Regions from separate parts of the Embleya sp. AB8 genome, predicted to be linked through region 2. Evidence: riboswitches for the same ligand, from Rfam matches in the RefSeq annotation. Region 2 holds a riboswitch; the other holds the start of a gene.
What was found. Region 2 has a riboswitch for S-adenosylmethionine ahead of thrC (threonine synthase). Riboswitches for the same ligand answer to the same signal wherever they lie in the genome.
Positions count from the first base shown of each region.

Region 1: linked by a shared signal. The riboswitch ahead of ABIA38_RS01365 (aminotransferase class V-fold PLP-dependent enzyme) and the one ahead of thrC (threonine synthase) in region 2 are both predicted to bind S-adenosylmethionine.

Region 1 covers NZ_JBMHHY010000001.1:326,139-330,552, forward strand. The annotation lists gene ABIA38_RS01350 (hypothetical protein) at 1-371, shown strand, start outside; gene ABIA38_RS01355 (hypothetical protein) at 592-1,005, shown strand; gene trpD (anthranilate phosphoribosyltransferase) at 1,202-2,284, shown strand; SAM riboswitch class IV at 2,538-2,654, shown strand; gene ABIA38_RS01365 (aminotransferase class V-fold PLP-dependent enzyme) at 2,910-4,343, shown strand.
Region 2 covers NZ_JBMHHY010000036.1:53,508-57,921, forward strand. The annotation lists gene ABIA38_RS39080 (alpha,alpha-trehalose-phosphate synthase (UDP-forming)) at 1-214, opposite strand, end outside; gene ABIA38_RS39085 (glucosyl-3-phosphoglycerate synthase) at 357-1,334, opposite strand; SAM riboswitch class I at 1,528-1,680, shown strand; gene thrC (threonine synthase) at 1,697-2,995, shown strand; gene ABIA38_RS39095 (ubiquitin-like small modifier protein 1) at 2,992-3,270, shown strand; gene ABIA38_RS39100 (cold-shock protein) at 3,693-3,896, shown strand; gene groL (chaperonin GroEL) at 4,287-4,414, shown strand, end outside.

The DNA of each region.
Region 1 (4,414 bases), on a different contig from region 2:
CCGAGCCGGAGCTCGTCGACGACGGGACGCTCGTGCTGGTCGGTTCCTGCTTCGATCCGGCGCGGGCCGATTCGGCGGTGGTCGCGGAGCTGCGGGCGGCCGGAGTGGCGGTGGAGATCGGGCCGTTCGTGATGCGGCACGTACTGACCCTGCCGGATCGTGCGGCGGTGGACGAGGCGGCGCGGATCCTGGCGCCGGACGGCTGGGTGGTGGCGGTGGTCGCCGCCGACGAGCGGCCGTTGCGGGTGCGGATCAGCCGACAGCAGGTACTCACCGGGCTCGAGCCGGCTCGGGAGCGGACCCGGATGGCGGGGCTTGCGCAGCGGCTGGGTGGAGATGCCGAGGGGTACGAGGTGCTCGCGCGCGGCTGAGGCGGCTGAGGGCGAGCGGGCTTTCGGCCGGCTTTCGGTGTGCCTCGTGGTCGACTTCGGGGTGCCCGGCGTTCGGCTTCGGTGTGCTTCGGGGTCGGTGGGGGCAGGACGAGGGCGTGACGAGGCACACATTCCGCGCCGGAAAAGCGCTACCATCCGGGTCGGATTCGAGTGTTGTCCGATACCTGGTGACAGGCAGCCCAGACACAGGCAGGTGGACATGACGCGCGGCGAGACCATGACCGTCCTCGTGTACAGCGACGACCGCAACACCCGTCGGAAGGTCACCCTCGCGCTCGGGCGCAGGCCCGCCGTCGATGTGCCGTTCGTCGAATACCTGGAGTGCGCCACCGAACCCGCCGTGATCGAGGCGATGGACAAGGGCGGCGTCGATCTGGTGATCCTGGACGGGGAGACCGCGCCCGCCGGTGGCATGGGCGTGTGCCGTCAGCTCAAGGACGAGATCTACAACTGCCCGCCGGTACTCACCCTGGTCGGTCGGCCGCAGGACGCGTGGCTGGCCACGTGGTGTCGTGCGGACGCCGTGGTCGCGCACCCGCTGGATCCGCGCACGCTCGCGGACGCGGCGGCGGACCTGATGCGAGGACGGTTGGCGGGGCGGCAGCCGGCCTGAGCGGGCGTCGGGTCCTCGGGCCCGATTCCGGGGTGTCGGTTCGACGGGTGGTCGGCTCGGCCGGGTCGTATTGATTCGGTGGGTCGTTCGGTCGTCGGGTCGTCGGGTCGACCGCATCCCGGATAACGGCCCGGTCGGGTGCGGGGTGATCGGTACGCTGTCGCGGACTTATCCGATGACACAGCGGGAGCGGACCATGGGCGCCTCGACCTCTACGAACAAGAGCGGCGGCAACCCGGCGGCCCGTTCCTGGCGGGACATTCTCGCCGCGCTGATGCGGGGCGACGACCTGCCGGCCGACGCGACCGCGTGGGCGATGGACCACATCATGACCGGCGAGGCGACGCCGGTGCAGGTGGCCGGATTCGTGGTCGCGCTGCGGGCCAAGGGCGAGACGGTGGACGAGGTCTCGGGTCTGGTGCGGGCGATGTACGCACACGCCGCCACCATCGAGGTGCCCGGTCGTACGGTGGACATCGTCGGCACGGGCGGCGATCTGGCCCGGACCGTGAACATCTCGACGATGTCGGCGATCGTGGTCGCGGGCGCGGGCGAGACGGTGGTCAAGCACGGCAATCGGGCCGCCTCCTCGTCGAGCGGTGCCGCCGATGTGCTCGAAGCGCTCGGCGTGGTACTGGATCTGACCCCGGATCAGGTGGCCCGGACGGCCGCGGAGGCGGGCATCACGTTGTGCTTCGCGCAGCGCTTCCATCCGTCGCTGCGGCATGCCGCGCAGGCGCGGCGCGAGTTGGGTGTGCCGACCACGTTCAACTTCCTCGGCCCGTTGACCAATCCGGCCCGGGTCCGGCATCACGCGATCGGGGTCGCGGATCTGCGGATGGCGCCGATCGTGGCCGGTGTGCTGGCCGATCGGGGGGCGACCGCGCTGGTCTTCCGGGGCGACGACGGGCTCGACGAGTTGACCGTGACCACCACGTCGCAGGTGTGGATCGTGCGGGACGGCGCGGTGCGGGAGGACCGGGTGGATCCGCGTGACCTGGGCATTCCGCTGAACGGGATCGAGACGCTGCGCGGCGGCGATGCGATGTTCAACGCGGAGGTCGCCCGGAAGTTGTTCGCGGGTGAGCGGGGCGCGGTGCGCGACGCGGTGTTGTTGAACTCGGCGGCGGCGCTGGCCGCGTTGGGCGCGGGAGAGGGGTCGCTGACCCAGCAGTTGGCGGCCGGGATCGACCGGGCCGCGGCGGCGATCGACTCGGGCGCGGCGCAGGCGGCGCTCGATCGGTGGGTGGCCACGACGCGGGTGTTCGCGCGGGAGTGATCCGGGGCCTGGGCGCCGGGTGGGTCGTGGGTGACCTGCCCGGCGTCGGGTTGTTCGGCGGGCGGGCGGGTGGCTTGGTGAGCGGGCGGTCGGGCGGTGGTCGGGCGTTTTGTCGGGTGGCCTGTAGGGCGGCTCGGCGGGCGGCTTCTCGGGCGGCGTGTCGGGCGGCTTCTCGGGTGGCCTGTTGTCCAGCATGTGGAAAAGGTGGGGTCGTCGTTGCGCGAAACGATCCGTCTGGTAATAATTCTGCGCAGGTCACGAGTGACAGTGGAAAGCCCCGGCTTGCTGTCCGGCAACCCTCGCTCCGCGGTGGGGTGCCCCGGGTGATGACACGGTCGGGCGTCGTAAGGCGTCCCGGCAAGCGCGGACCCTCTTGCATGACGGCGGGCGATTGTTCCTGCTCCAGGCGACCCGGGGGTCCTGTATCCGGGGAGCATGTGATGGCGTGAAATCTCTTTTGCGAAACGGGCGAATCGCCCGGTTTGTCTGCGCGCGCTGAGTCTTCGCGCGGCGTTTTCCGATTCCGAGACCACATTTCACCGCGGGTGCAGTCCGGCTTTCGTCATGTCGATTTGACGACATTTGGCGTGGCCCGGCTTGCTCGTGCCTGCCGAGGGGATTCGTCATGACCGTCAACACCGCCGCCGTCGCTCACGAGGGTGACGTCGCGATCGCCGCTCCGCTGCCCGTGGTCGGGCGGGACGTGCTCGTACCGCTGGTCACGGGGGGCGAGGTCGAGTACGCGGCGCTGGACTACGGGGCCAGTGCGCCGTGTCTGCAGCGGGTGTGGGACGACGTGTCCGGCTATCTGCCGTACTACGGCAGCGTGCATCGTGGGGCCGGGTATCTGTCGCAGTTGTCGACGGACCTCTACGAGCAGAGTCGGGCCACGGTCGCCGAATTTCTCGGGCTGCGGGGGGACGACACGTTGTTGTTCACGCGCGGTACGACGGACTCGTTGAACCTGCTGGCGTCCGTACTGCCGCGCGGTACGCGGGTGTTCGTGTTCGAGACCGAGCACCACGCGGCGTTGTTGCCGTGGCGGCGGCGGGCCGGGGTCACCCAGTTGGCGGCGCCGTCCTCGCCGGCGCAGGCGGTCGCGGCGCTTGACGCGGCGCTCGCCGGGTCGGGGGACGGGCCGCGTCTGGTGTGCGTGACGGGTGCCTCGAACGTGACCGGCGAGCTGTTCCCGGTCGCCGAACTGGCCGAGGTGGCGCATCGATACGGGGCGCGGATCGTGCTGGACGCCGCGCAACTGGCGCCGCATCACCCGGTGTCGGTCGCGGACCTGGACGTGGACTGGATCGCACTGTCCGCGCACAAGCTGTACGCGCCGTTCGGCTCGGGGGTGTTGGCCGGGCGCGGCGACTGGTTCGACGCGGCGGAGCCGTATCTGGCGGGTGGCGGGGCGACCAAGGCGGTCTCGCGCGACCACGTGGAGTGGCACCGGGGTGCGGCGCGGCACGAGGCGGGGTCGCCGAACGTGATCGGGGCCTATGCGTTGGCTTCGGCGTGTCGGGCGATCACCGAGGCGGGGCCGGCGGCGCTGGTCGCCCGCGAGGAGGCGCTGTTGGCGCGGTTGCGGGGGCGGTTGGCGGAGATTCCCGAGGTGCGGACGCTGGAGCTGTTCGGGCCCGAGTCGGCGCGGGTGGGGGTGCTCTCGTTCGTGGTCGAGGGGTGGAACAGCTCGCGGTTCGCGGCGGTGTTGTCGGCGGAGTACGGGATCGGGGTGCGGGACGGGTTGTTCTGCGCACATCCGCTGGTGCGGCACCTGTTGGGCGGGCGGGCCGATCAGCCGACCGAGTGTGGGTCCCCGGACGCGCCGGAGGGGGAGCAGAGCCTGAACGCGATCCGGGTCAGCTTCGGGCTGGGCACGCCGGTGGAGCACCTGGACCGGTTCGCGGCGGCGGTGGGGGAGTTGGTTCGGCGGGGCGCGCGGTGGAGCTACACAGTCGACGGGGGCCGGTGCGTTCCGGACGCGGACCCGAGGGTGGCCTCCGGCGGGTTGCGGCGGGGCGCGCGGGGTGGGCGGGCTGAACTCGGCTCCGCGGGCGGGTAGTTGGCTGCGGTGTCGCGTTGGCGGCCTGGCCGGGTTGTCCTCAAGCGCCGGACGGGCTGGGATTGGGTCGC
Region 2 (4,414 bases):
GGCCCGAGGGCGCCGCGCGGGTCGCGGTGCGGTCGGCCTCGCCGAGCGCCGAGCACACCCACACCGCGCCGGTCCCCTGCCCGGCGGTGGACAGTCCGGAGACCAGTCCGCCGCCGCCGCGACTCACCGACAGGGTGCCGTCGTCCTCCAGCGAGAAGGACACGGGACCGCGGTTGGAGGCGACCAGGACACCGGCGGGAGGGGGAGCACTCATGCCCCGACCCTAGCCACGCATCCCGGTGCGCAAACCCGGCCCGACGGCACCTACCGACTCATCAGGTGTGGCGAGCATCACGTGTGCGGGCCACTACCGGGAGTAGTGGGGTTGTGCTTCCGTCGACTGCGCTCTCGGGCGGTCAGCGCCCGACCAGTCGGGTGCGTGCCCGGTACTCCGGCACCGTCGCCATCGGGGGCCGCTCCCGGGCCGCCACGTTGTGCGTGCGGAGCCGGAAGCCGCCCTCGTCGCGTTCGAACTGGGTCAGCGCGGTGTTCAACTCGACCGGCTGAGCACCCGTGGGTCCGCGTCGCAGTCGGCGCTCGACGGCCTGGAGTATCTCCGCCGCCATCCGGCCGAGCCCCGCCTCGTCCTGGTGGCTGTGCCGGCGGACGCCCACGTCCACCTGGGCCATCGCATCCAGGCCGACCAGCCGCAGGGTGTCCACGAGCATCGCGGTCTCGATGCCGTAGCCGCACGGGAAGGGCAGTTGTTCGAGCAACGAGCGCCGGGCCGCGTACTCCCCGCCGAGCGGTTGCACGAAGCCGGCCAGTTCGGGCCAGTGCAGATTGAGCAGCGGGCGGGCGACCAGCTCGGTGACCCGGCCGCCGCCGGCCGGCACGATCGTGTCGCCGATCTCCAGCGGCCGGTCGTACATCGCCTTGACCAGCTGCACCGAGGGGTCGATCAGCAGCGGGCCGAGGATCCCGGTGACGAAGTCCGCGGAGAAGTCCTTCAGGTCGGCGTCCACGAACGCCACGAGGTCGCCGTCGGTGACAAGCAGCGAGCGCCACAACACCTCGCCCTTGCCCCGCACGGCCGGCAGCGTGGGCAGGATGTCGTCGCGATGCACGACTCGCGCGCCCGCCTGGGCGGCCACCCGGGAGGTGTCGTCGGTGGATCCGGAGTCGATCACCACCAGCTCGTCCACCAGCGGCGCGCGTTCGATCAGCTCGGTTCGGATCACCTTGACGATGTCCCCGACGGTCGCCGCCTCGTTCAGCGCGGGCAGGACGACACTGACCCGGGTGTCGCCCTTGGCGGCCAGCAACTTGTCGACGGGCCAGTCCGCGGCGACGGAGGACCGTCGTCGAAGCCAGGCGCCCACCTCGTGCTTCACGTTCGAAAAACCCCTGTCGTCGCCGGTGTTCCGGCCTCGGTCGGGCCCACCCTTCCTCGTCTCGCGAGGTGGACCGGATGATCGACGCGGCACCGGTTCGGTTACAGTCGTCGTCACCGGATACGACGATCGCACGTCGTGCCGGACAAACGCGGACCGGCCACCCGGCGAAGGGTGTGTCCACCGCCATAGCAGCTCATCCAGAGGGGCAGAGGGAACGGCCCGTTGAAGCCCCGGCAACCATCCGATCGTCATTCCTCGTGACGCGCTTTCGGCGCGAGCGAGCACCGGCGGATCGGACAGGTGCCAAGTCCGGCCCGTGGGACCCCACGGGTAAAGATGAGGACAGAGAGGCCCTCGCCATGGCGCCAGCCCAGACAGACACCGCCACCATCACCACCGGCCGCGGCACCGATGCCACCCCCACGCCCGCGTTCGGTCCGGCCGTCGCGCTCTCGTGTCGCGAGTGTGGCGAACGCACCGCGCTGGGCCCGAAGTACGCCTGCGCGTCGTGTTTCGGCCCGCTCGAGGTCGCCTACGAATTCGGCACCGTCACCCGCGAGCGGATCGAGGCCGGGCCGCAGAACATCTGGCGTTACGCACCACTCCTGCCGGTCGCCGCCGACGTCGCGTCGCGGCCCAATCTCAACCCCGGCTGCACCAAGCTGGTCCGGGCCGAGAACCTGGGCCGCGCGCTGGGCATCCGGAATCTGCACGTCAAGGACGACTCGGGCAACCCGACGCACTCCTTCAAGGACCGCGTGGTGGCGATCGCCGTCGAGGCCGCGCGCACCTTCGGCTTCACCACGTTGTCCTGCTCCTCCACCGGCAACCTGGCCGGCGCGGTGGGTGCCGCCGCCGCCCGGGCGGGCCTGCGCAGTTGTGTGTTCATCCCGGCCGATCTGGAGGCCGGCAAGGTCGTCACGGCGGCCGTGTACGGCGGCGAGCTGGTCGCCATCGAAGGCACCTACGACGAGGTCAACCGGTTCTGCTCGGAGCTGATCGGCGACCCGGCGGGCGAGGACTGGGGTTTCGTCAACGTCAACCTGCGGCCGTACTACGGCGAGGGATCCAAGACGCTGGCCTACGAGATCGCCGAGCAGCTCGGCTGGAAACTGCCGGAGCAGATCGTCATTCCGATCGCGTCCGGATCGCAGCTGACCAAGATCGACAAGGGCTTTCGCGAGCTGATCGCGCTCGGCCTGGTCGAGGACGCGCCCTACAAGATCTTCGGCGCGCAGGCGACCGGCTGCTCTCCGGTGGCCGCCGCATGGAAGGCCGGGCACGACGTGATCCGTCCGGTGCGCCCGGACACGATCGCCAAGTCGCTGGCGATCGGCAACCCCGCCGACGGTCCCTACGTGCTGGACGTGTGCAAGCGCACCGGCGGCGCGGTGGAGGACGTGACCGACGCCGAGGTGATCGAGGCAATGAAGCTGCTCGCGCGTACCGAGGGCATCTTCGGCGAGACCGCGGGCGGGGTGACGGTCGGCTGCCTGCAGAAGTTGCTCGCGTCCGGGGCACTGGATCCGGACGCCGAGACGGTCGTGCTCAACACGGGCGACGGCCTCAAGACGTTGGACGCGGTCACGCCGACCACCGGCCCGACCGCGACCATTCGACCCACTCTGGAATCCTTCCGAAAGGCCGGCCTGGCATGAGCGTCTCCGTTCGCATCCCGACGATCCTGCGCACCTACACGGGTGGGGCGGCCGAGGTGTCCGTCGAGGGCGGCACCCTCGCCGAGGTCCTGGACGCGCTGGAAAAGGACCACACCGGAATTCGCGCACGCATCCTCGACGACGAGGGCAAGCTGCGTCGCTTTGTGAATCTCTACGTCGACGACGAGGACGTGCGCTTCGCCGACGGACTCGCCACCGCCATCCCGGAGAAGGGCACCGTTTCGATCATCCCGGCAGTCGCCGGCGGTTGCTGACGCGATAGCCCGACCGTCTTGATCTTCAACGCGTCGGGTACGAAACGGAACCGAGAAATCCGCCGCCGGAGCACCGCGCGGCGGATTTCTTCGTTCCCCCCGGCGCTTGTGTGTGACACGCGTTTAACCGGGTCCATTTCCGCGCTTTGGCGGCAGCGCGTCGGTAAACCCGTGGTCGGGATCACATCCGTTATGCGTGGAAGGTCGCTTTGTTGATGAATTGAAATACGGCCTTTCGGTCGGTTCGCGAATAATGCGAGCTTTATTCGCTCGGGAATTCTCGTCCGATTGACCTGTTGCTCCGGGCATCCGTCCGGATACATTCAGCCGCGGTCGTAGCGGAAGGCCGGGTCCTTCTGGATACGAACCCGGAGCTGCGGCGTGCAGTATCCGTGAAAGGGCCAGTAACAGGGGAGTTAGGAATGGCTCAGGGCGCCGTCAAGTGGTTCAACGCGGAGAAGGGGTACGGCTTCATCGCGGTCGACGGTGGTGCGGACGTTTTCGTCCACTACAGCGCGATCCAGATGGACGGGTACCGGACGCTCGAGGAGGGGCAGCGAGTCGAGTTCGAGATCTCGCAGGGGCAGAAGGGGCCGCAGGCCGACATGGTCCGCGTCACCGCCTGAGCCTCTGAACCAGGGGGCGATCCGCTCCTCTGCCCGAAACGGTCCACACCACGGACTGCACGACACACGCACACGCACATGTTCGATGACCGGGGCCCGGCCTTCCCGCGACGCGGGGGTCGGGCCCCGGTCGTTGTGCGTCCGGACGTGTTCTCGTGCGACACGCGCGGGTGTGTGCGCGGGCGGGTCGGGACCGGCCGTTGCGCTTGCACTCGGCATGGTCGAGTGCTAATCATTGGCGTTAGCACTCTGGATGTGAGAGTGACAGAAACGGACCGGGCCGGTGAGGCTCGGCACCCGTGAGGGAGGGATCCTCGCGGTGGTCGGGTCGTCCGTCGCGGGCGCCAGTGCGGTCCGGCACTCACCCCCGTTCTGGGAGGACTTCACCACATGGCCAAGATCATCGCGTTCAACGAGGAAGCGCGCCGCGGCCTCGAGCGCGGGATGAACCAGCTCGCCGACGCCGTCAAGGTCACGCTGGGCCCCAAGGGCCGCAACGTCGTGCTCGAGAAGAAGTG